DNA from 2 places in the Streptomyces sp. NPDC003247 genome. Region 2 is predicted to be linked to the other one. Evidence: riboswitches for the same ligand, from Rfam matches in the RefSeq annotation. Region 2 holds a riboswitch; the other holds the start of a gene.

Region 1 (4,084 bases), on a different contig from region 2:
CGAGCTCGGTCAGGTCCTCGGACTCGGTCGGCTCGATCATCAGCGTGCCGGCCACCGGGAACGACATCGTCGGCGCGTGGAACCCGTAGTCGATGAGCCGCTTGGCCACGTCGTCGACGCTCACCCCGGTCGCCTTGGTGAGCGGCCGCAGGTCGATGATGCACTCGTGCGCGACCAGCCCGCCGGGGCCGGTGTACAGCACCGGGTAGTGCGGCTCCAGTCGCTTGGCGATGTAGTTGGCGGACAGCACCGCCACCTGCGTGGCCCGCTTCAGCCCGTCCCCGCCCATGAGCCGCACGTACGCCCACGAGATCGGCAGGATGCCCGCGGAGCCCCAGGGCGCGGCCGAGATCGGCCCCACGCCCGTCTCCGGCCCGGCGGCGGGCTGGAGCGGGTGGTTCGGCAGGTACGGCGCCAGGTGCGAGCGCACGGCCACCGGCCCGACGCCGGGGCCGCCGCCGCCGTGCGGGATGCAGAACGTCTTGTGCAGGTTCAGGTGCGAGACGTCACCGCCGAAGTGCCCCGGCTTGGCGAGTCCGACGAGCGCGTTGAGGTTGGCGCCGTCGACGTACACCTGTCCGCCGGCCTCGTGCACCTGGGCGCAGATGTCGGCGACGTGCTCCTCGAACACGCCGTGCGTCGACGGATACGTGATCATCAGGACCGCGAGCTCGTCCCGGTGCTTGTCGATCTTCACCCGCAGGTCCTCGACGTCGATCTCGCCGTCCCCTGCCGTGCCCACCACGACGACCTTCATGCCGGCCATCACGGCACTGGCGGCGTTGGTGCCGTGCGCGGACGACGGGATGAGGCACACGGTCCGCTGCTCGTCACCGTTGGCCCGGTGGTACCCCCGTACGGCGAGCAGACCGGCCAGCTCGCCCTGCGACCCGGCGTTGGGCTGGAGGGACACCTTGTCGTACCCGGTGACCTCGGCGAGACGTTCCTCCAGCTCGTGGATGAGCGTGAGGTAGCCCTCCGCCTGCTCGGCGGGCGCGAACGGGTGCAGCTGCCCGAACTCGGGCCAGGTGACCGGCTCCATCTCGGTGGTCGCGTTGAGCTTCATGGTGCAGGAGCCCAGCGGGATCATGCCGCGGTCGAGCGCGTAGTCCCGGCCGGCGAGCCGGCGCAGGTAGCGCAGCATCGCGGTCTCGGAGCGGTGCCGGTGGAAGACGGGATGGGTGAGGATCGCGTCGGTGCGCAGCAGCGCGGCCGGCACCGCGTCCTCGGTCACCGCGTCGAGTTCCTCGACGTCCCCGTCGACCCCGAAGGCGGCCCAGACGGCACTCACCTGGGCCCGCCCGGTGGTCTCGTCGCAGGCGATCGACACCCGGTCGGCGTCGACGAGGCGCAGGTTCACGCCGTTCTCGCGCGCGGCGGCGACGACCTCGGCGGCCCGGCCGGGCACCCGCACGGTCAGCGTGTCGAAGAACGAACCGTGCACGACCTCGACACCGCCGGCCCTCAGGCCGCCGGCGAGGACGGAGGCGTACCGGTGGGTGCGCCGCGCGATCGTCCTGAGCCCCTCGGGGCCGTGGTGGACGGCGTACATCCCGGCCATGACGGCGAGCAGCACCTGCGCGGTGCAGATGTTGCTGGTGGCCTTCTCCCGGCGGATGTGCTGCTCACGCGTCTGGAGCGCCAGCCGGTAGGCCTTGTTCCCGTCCGCGTCCACGGACACGCCGACGAGCCGGCCGGGCAGGCTGCGCGCGAACTTCTCGTGGACGGCCATGTAGCCGGCGTGCGGCCCGCCGAAGCCCATCGGCACACCGAACCGCTGCGTCGTGCCGACCGCGATGTCCGCGCCCAGCTCACCGGGCGACGTCAGCAGCGTCAGCGCGAGCAGGTCGGCGGCGACGGTGACGAGCGCGCCCAGCGCGTGGGCCTGCTCGATGACCGGCCTGATGTCGCGTACGGCGCCGGAGGCGCCCGGGTACTGGAGGAGCACACCGTTGATCTCGCGCTCGGCGACCTCGGCCGGGATCCCGTCACCGAGGTCGGCGACGACCACCTCGACACCCGTCGGCTCGGCCCGCGCCTCGATCACGGCGATGGTCTGCGGCAGCGCGTCCGCGTCGACCAGGAACAGGCCCTTCTTGTTCCGGCCCATACGGCGGGAGAGCGCCATCGCCTCGGCGGCGGCGGTGCCCTCGTCGAGCAGCGAGGCACCGGACGTGGGCAGCCCGGTGAGGTCGGCGACCATGGTCTGGAAGTTCAGCAGCGCCTCGAGCCGCCCCTGGGAGATCTCCGGCTGGTACGGCGTGTAGGCCGTGTACCAGGCCGGGTTCTCCATGACGTTGCGCAGGATCACCGGCGGCGTGAACGTCCCGTAGTAGCCCAGGCCGATCATGGAGTCGAGGACCTGGTTGCGGTCGGCCAGCGAGCGCAGCTCGGCCAGCACCTCGGCCTCGGACCGCGCGTCCGGCAGGTCCAGCGCGTCGGCGTTCTTGATCACATCGGGGACGGCGGCGGCGGTGAGCTCGTCCAGCGAGCCGTACCCGACCTGCGCGAGCATCTTGGCCCGCGCCTCCTGGTCGGGCCCGATGTGGCGCTGCTCGAACGGGTTTGCCCGTTCGAGGTCGGCGAGCGGAATGCGATGGGCGGTCATTGCGGAGGCCTCCTGGTCTGACGCGACCTTCGAGGGGCACCACGGCACGGGTACCCGGACGGCCTCCCCCTCTGTCATCTCGACCTGAGAGCTTCACCGGCCGCCCGTGGACGCCCGGCTTTCACCGTCGGTGAGGGCGGAAGCCATCGACGTCCGCCCTGCTTTCCAGAGTGACCTCGTCCGTGCGGTACGTGGGCCTGAGAGATTCCGGGGAGGATTTGCTCCTTCGGCGCCTCCGGTGTTCTCCGGAGGACTCTCCCGCACGGGGTCAGCAGCCGTAGTCAGACTATCAGCGAGGTCAACGGTGCCCCCTGTCGAGTGGCCGCCATCACCGATGTGCTCTTTTGTAGTGCTTACGAATGAGTTGCGACCACGTGGAGGGCCCGTGCAGACCGACATCGATCCGCGCAACCTGATCGGCCGCAAGGCGTTCGACCGTCATGGCACCAAGATCGGCACGATCGACGAGGTCTACCTCGACGACGCCACCGGCGTGCCGGAGTGGGCGGCCATACGGACCGGCCTGTTCTCCCGGGACGCCTTCGTCCCCCTGGAGCCCAGCGAACTCGTTGAGGGCACCCTGCGCGTCCCGTTCGACCGCTCTCTGATCAAGGACGCCCCGGACTTCGGCGTCGGCCGCCACCTCTCCCCGGAGCAGGAACTCCAGCTCTACCACCACTACGGCCTCGACGTGGGCGCCCCTCCCCCGACGGAGGACCACGACTTCGGCACCCTGGCCGGCCGGGACGACACCTGACCCCGCGGTCAGCCGCAGGCCCGCAGCAGCCGCGCCAGCAGCCCGGCGGGGTCGAGCAGGACGCGCGCACCGTCCCGCACGACGCGCCGGGTCCCGGCGTCGACGGGGTCCGTGCGCGCCCAGTCCGGCGCGCCGATGTTCACCTCGACCTCCAGCCCGGAGGCGGTGACCTGCCGCCACTCGGTGACGGGCCCCCACGCCCCGACACGGACCACCTCGCCCAGGGCGAGCTCGCGGAGCCAGGCGTCGTCGTCGGCGTACCCGGCGGCCCGGGTCGTCAGGACGACGAGATCGACGTCGGAGTCCTGCCGCGCCGCACCCCGGGCCCATGACCCGACCAGCAGCACTCCGACGACGTCGCTCCGGCCGAGGGCCCACGCCGTGATCCGCTCCACCACCGTCCGGACCTCGGCACACCGCTCCGGCGACACCCCGGAAGGACTCTTCCCGGTCACCGGACGGCCCCCGGCCGCTCCACCGGTACCCCGCCCGCCTGCGCCCCGCCCAGGGGCCCCGCCTCCCCGGCCGCGTCCTCCACCGCGCCGTCCGCGTCCCCCACCGCGCCGTCCGCCGTCGGGGCCTCTTCCGGTCTTCGCCGGACCAGCGGCAGCGGATCCGCCGGCTCCAGGTCCGGGTCGTCGATCCGGAACGTGCGCACCCGCCCCACCTCCGACTGCGGTGTCTCGAACCGCACGGTGACCCGTCCCAGGCCACTGCCC
Region 2 (4,084 bases):
TGCTGGCGGCGCAGCTCGGCGTCGACCGCCGCGGCGATCTCCGGGTCGAGCTCGTGCAGGGGCGTGTTCAGGACAGACATGCGTCTACGACTCCTCAGCCGGCGGTGTAGGCGGTGTACTCGTCGGCGGAGAGCAGTTCTTCCTGCTCGCCCGAGACGCGTACCTTGAACAGCCATCCGCCCTCGAAGGGGGCGGAGTTCACCAGCGCCGGATCGTCGACGACATCCTGGTTGACCTCGACGATCTCGCCGTCGACGGGCGAGTACAGCTCACTGACCGACTTGGTCGACTCCAGCTCGCCGCAGGACTCGCCCGCGGTCACCGAGTCGCCGACCGCCGGGAGCTGCACGAAGACCACGTCGCCGAGCGCGTTGGCCGCGTGCTCCGTGATGCCGACCGTCGAGACGCCGTCCTCGGCGGCCGACAGCCACTCGTGCTCCTTGCTGTAGCGCAGCTGCTGGGGGTTGCTCATGGCCTGAATTCTCCTGTACGCGGGGGAGTGCTGATGAAGGGGGGACTGCTGAATACGTTCGTGAGCAGCGGAAATGTGCGCAGGGTCACGCGCACCGGCCGTTCCCGGCGGCGACCCCCGCTCTGAGCCGTTACTTCTGGCGCCGGTAGAACGGCAGCGCCACGACCTCGTACGGTTCGTGGCTGCCCCGGATGTCCACGCCGACACCCGGCGTGCCCGGTGCCGCGTGCGCGGCGTCGACGTACGCCATCGCGATCGGCTTGCCCAGCGTGGGGGAGGGGGCGCCGGAGGTGACCTCGCCGATCGTCTCGCCGCCCGCGACCACCGCGTACCCGGCGCGCGGCACCCGGCGGCCTTCGGCGACCAGGCCGACCAGGACGCGCGGCGGGTCCGTCTCCGCGCGCGAGGCAGCCTCGGCGAGCGCCGCGCGCCCGACGAAGTCGCCCTCCTTGCCGAACTTGACCACCCGGCCGAGCCCGGCGTCGAAGGGGGTCAGCGCGGTCGACAGCTCGTGCCCGTACAGCGGCATGCCCGCCTCCAGGCGCAGCGTGTCCCGGCAGGACAGGCCGCAGGGGACCAGTCCGGCGCCCTCGCCGGCCTTGGTCAGGGCCTGCCACAGCTCCACCGCGTGCTCCGGCTCCACGAACAGTTCGAAGCCGTCCTCGCCGGTGTAGCCGGTGCGGGCGATCAGCGCCGGGACCCCGGCGACGGTGCCGGGCAGTCCGGCGTAGTACTTGAGGCCGTCGAGGTCGGCGTCGGTGAGGGACGCCAGGATGCCCGGCGACCGGGGGCCCTGGACGGCGATCAGGGCGTAGGCGTCCCGGTCGTCGCGGACCTCGGCGTCGAAGCCGGCGGAGCGCTCCCCGAGCGCGTCCAGCACCACCTGCGCGTTCGAGGCGTTCGCGACGACCATGTACTGGGTGTCGGCGAGCCGGTAGACGATCAGGTCGTCGAGGATGCCGCCGTCGGCCCGGCAGATCATGGTGTAGCGGGCGCGGCCGACGCCGACGGACGCGATGTCGCCGACCAGGGCGAAGTTCAGCAGGGCGGCCGCCTGCGGACCGGTGACGGTGATCTCGCCCATGTGCGAGAGGTCGAACAGGCCGGCGCGGGTGCGGACGGCGTGGTGCTCGTCGCGCTCGGAGCCGTAGCGCAGCGGCATGTCCCAGCCGGCGAAGTCGGTCATCGTGGCACCGAGCGAGCGGTGCACGGCGTCGAGCGCGGTACGGCGCTGCCGTGAGGGTTCGGTACTGCTCATCGGACGGTCGTCTCCCAGGGCGAGGGGCCCCGCGCGAGCACAGCCGGGCGCGGGGGAGGGCGAGGAAAGTCCTCCCCATCTGTCATCGGAACCTGAGAGGTTCGCCATGACCGCGGGTGATCGGCGACGATCACGCGGTTCTGACTTGCACCTTGGGTGGGGCCCTGTGGCAGCGGCCCGCTTTTCAGATGTGCCTCGCCCGCGCGGTAACGGGGCCTGAGAGATTCAAGGGAGGGACTTGCTCCTTCGGCGCCCGGACAGGGTCCGGGACTCTCCCGCGCGGATTCAAACGGCCGGTATGCAGTTGGCGCGGCCATCATTGCACGCCCGGCCCCCGTCACGGCAGGCCGCATCTGTAACCGGCTTGTGGCGGGACGCGTACGAAACAGGAAGACACCGAGCATTACCTTCTCTTTACGCTCGAAGGGGAGAAGACTTGTCTGACCCCAGGGGAGGACGATGACGGTGAACAGGACCACGGCGTACGCGACGACCTCGGCGATCGCACTGCCCACGCAGCCCGCGACCCCGGCCCGGGGGGCGTGCGGTACGGCCCGCGCGTCCGTCGTCCGCGACCTGCGCGACCGCGCCGGCCACAGCCCGCACGGCCTGCTGTTCGGCCCCCGCGACCTGGTCGTCGTCACCGGCCTGCCGGGCAGCGGCAAGTCCACCCTGATGCGGCGCACGGTGAAGGGCGTCCGCATCGACTCCCAGGACACCCGCGACCGCTGGGACGTCCGCGTGCCGCGCTTCCTGCCCTACGCGCTCTACCGCCCCCTCGTCCGCGTCGCCCACTACGCCGGGCTGCGCCGCGCCGTGCGCACCGGCGAGGGCGTCGTGGTGCACGACTGCGGCACGCAGGCCTGGGTGCGCGCCTGGCTGGCCCGCGAGGCCCGCCGCCGCGGCGGCACCCTGCACCTGCTGATGCTCGACGTCACCCCCGGCACCGCCCTGGAGGGCCAGCGCGAGCGCGGCCGGGGCGTCTCCCGCTACGCCTTCCTGCGCCACCGCCGGGCCGCCTCCCGCCTCCTGCGCTCCGTCGAGCGGGGCCGCCTCCCCGAGGGCTGGGGCTCGGCGATCCTCCTCGACCGCCCCGCGGCGGACGCCCTCCGCCGCATCGCCTTCACAGGCTGATCCGCCCGCCCTCGTCCACCCTGTCCGCCCTGACCTCCCTTCCCCGGCGGCGGGGCGCGGCAGGCCGCAGGCCCGGACCCGGTGCCCCGCCGGGCCGACCGTACGCGGCGGTCGCCCGCACGGTTCACCGGACCGGCGCCCGCGTCCCGCTCGGGTGGCGCGGGGACGTACTCCTGCCCCTCGGCCGGCCCTGCCGGGTCGGCCGTGCGGGGTGGCAGCCCGCGTGGGGCACCGGACGGGTGCCCCGGCTAGGGCGGCGCGGGGGCCCACGCTCCCGCCTCGGCCGGACCTGTCGGCCCTGCCGTACGGGGCGGTCGCCCGCACGGTTCACCGGACCGGCGCCCGCGTCCCGCTCGGGTGGCGCGGGGACGTATTCCTGCCCCTCGGCCGGCCCTGCCGGGTCGGCGGTGCGGGGTGGCAGCCCGCGTGGGGCACCGGACCGGCGCCCGGGTGCGCTAGGGCCGCGCGGGGACTCCCTCCCGCCTCGACCGGCCCCGCCGGTCAGGAGCCGCGGGCTCGGGCTGGGGCCGAGGGGTGCCCTTCGGGTACCGCGCCGCGAGTTGTGGCCGAGGGGCGCCCTTCCGGTGCCGCGCCGCGGGCAGTGGCCGACGGGTGCCCTTGCGGTGCCGCGCCGCAAGCAGCGGCCGGCGGGTGCCCTTGCCGTGCCGTGCCGTGCCGTGGGCTGTGGGGTCGGCTGGCGGTACCCGCTAGCCTTTCAGCTCCAGCAGCGGTTCCCAGCAGGCGGTAGACAGATGGATTTCCCCCCGGCGGACTTCCCGGCGGACCACTTCGCGGACTTCCCGGCACAGGCGCACCCCCCGTCGCACGGCGGATGGCCCGGCAACGAGCTGGAGGAGGTGCTCTCGGCCTCCCTCGGCGTGCCGGAGGCCGGCGGGCGGATCGTGGAGGTGCTCGGCCGCAGCTTCGTGTGGATCCCGCTGCCCAGCGGCGGCGGGCCGCACAGCGGCCCCCTCGACCTGCCCACGCTGGAACTCGACGGCCAGGCCTTCGTGCCCGTCTTCAGCTCGGAGGAGCAGTTCCGCCAGGTCGTCGGCTCGCACATGTCGTACACCATCGCGCCGGCCGTCGAGTTCGCCCGCGGCCTTCCACCGCAGGTGGGCATCGCGCTGAACCCGGACGGCGTGGTCGGCATGCCGCTGCCCCCGCCGGCCGTGGCCGAGCTGTGCCGCACGGTGCGCACCCCGCTGGACGGCCCGTCG

What was found. Region 2 has a riboswitch for glycine ahead of gcvT (glycine cleavage system aminomethyltransferase GcvT). Riboswitches for the same ligand answer to the same signal wherever they lie in the genome.
Region 1: another riboswitch for glycine. It lies ahead of gcvP (aminomethyl-transferring glycine dehydrogenase); the one in region 2 lies ahead of gcvT (glycine cleavage system aminomethyltransferase GcvT).

What each region holds. Positions count from the first base shown of each region.
Region 1 is NZ_JBIAPF010000004.1:874,902-878,985, forward strand. Features, by position in the region: gene gcvP (aminomethyl-transferring glycine dehydrogenase) at 1-2,608, opposite strand, end outside; glycine riboswitch at 2,784-2,879, opposite strand; gene ACFYWQ_RS17585 (PRC-barrel domain-containing protein) at 2,994-3,365, shown strand; gene ACFYWQ_RS17590 (nucleotidyltransferase domain-containing protein) at 3,374-3,763, opposite strand; gene ACFYWQ_RS17595 (DNA polymerase IV) at 3,817-4,084, opposite strand, start outside.
Region 2 is NZ_JBIAPF010000009.1:292,464-296,547, reverse strand. Features, by position in the region: gene glyA (serine hydroxymethyltransferase) at 1-80, opposite strand, end outside; gene gcvH (glycine cleavage system protein GcvH) at 95-472, opposite strand; gene gcvT (glycine cleavage system aminomethyltransferase GcvT) at 603-1,730, opposite strand; glycine riboswitch at 1,925-2,018, opposite strand; gene ACFYWQ_RS29495 (AAA family ATPase) at 2,190-2,864, shown strand; gene ACFYWQ_RS29490 (enhanced serine sensitivity protein SseB) at 3,617-4,084, shown strand, end outside.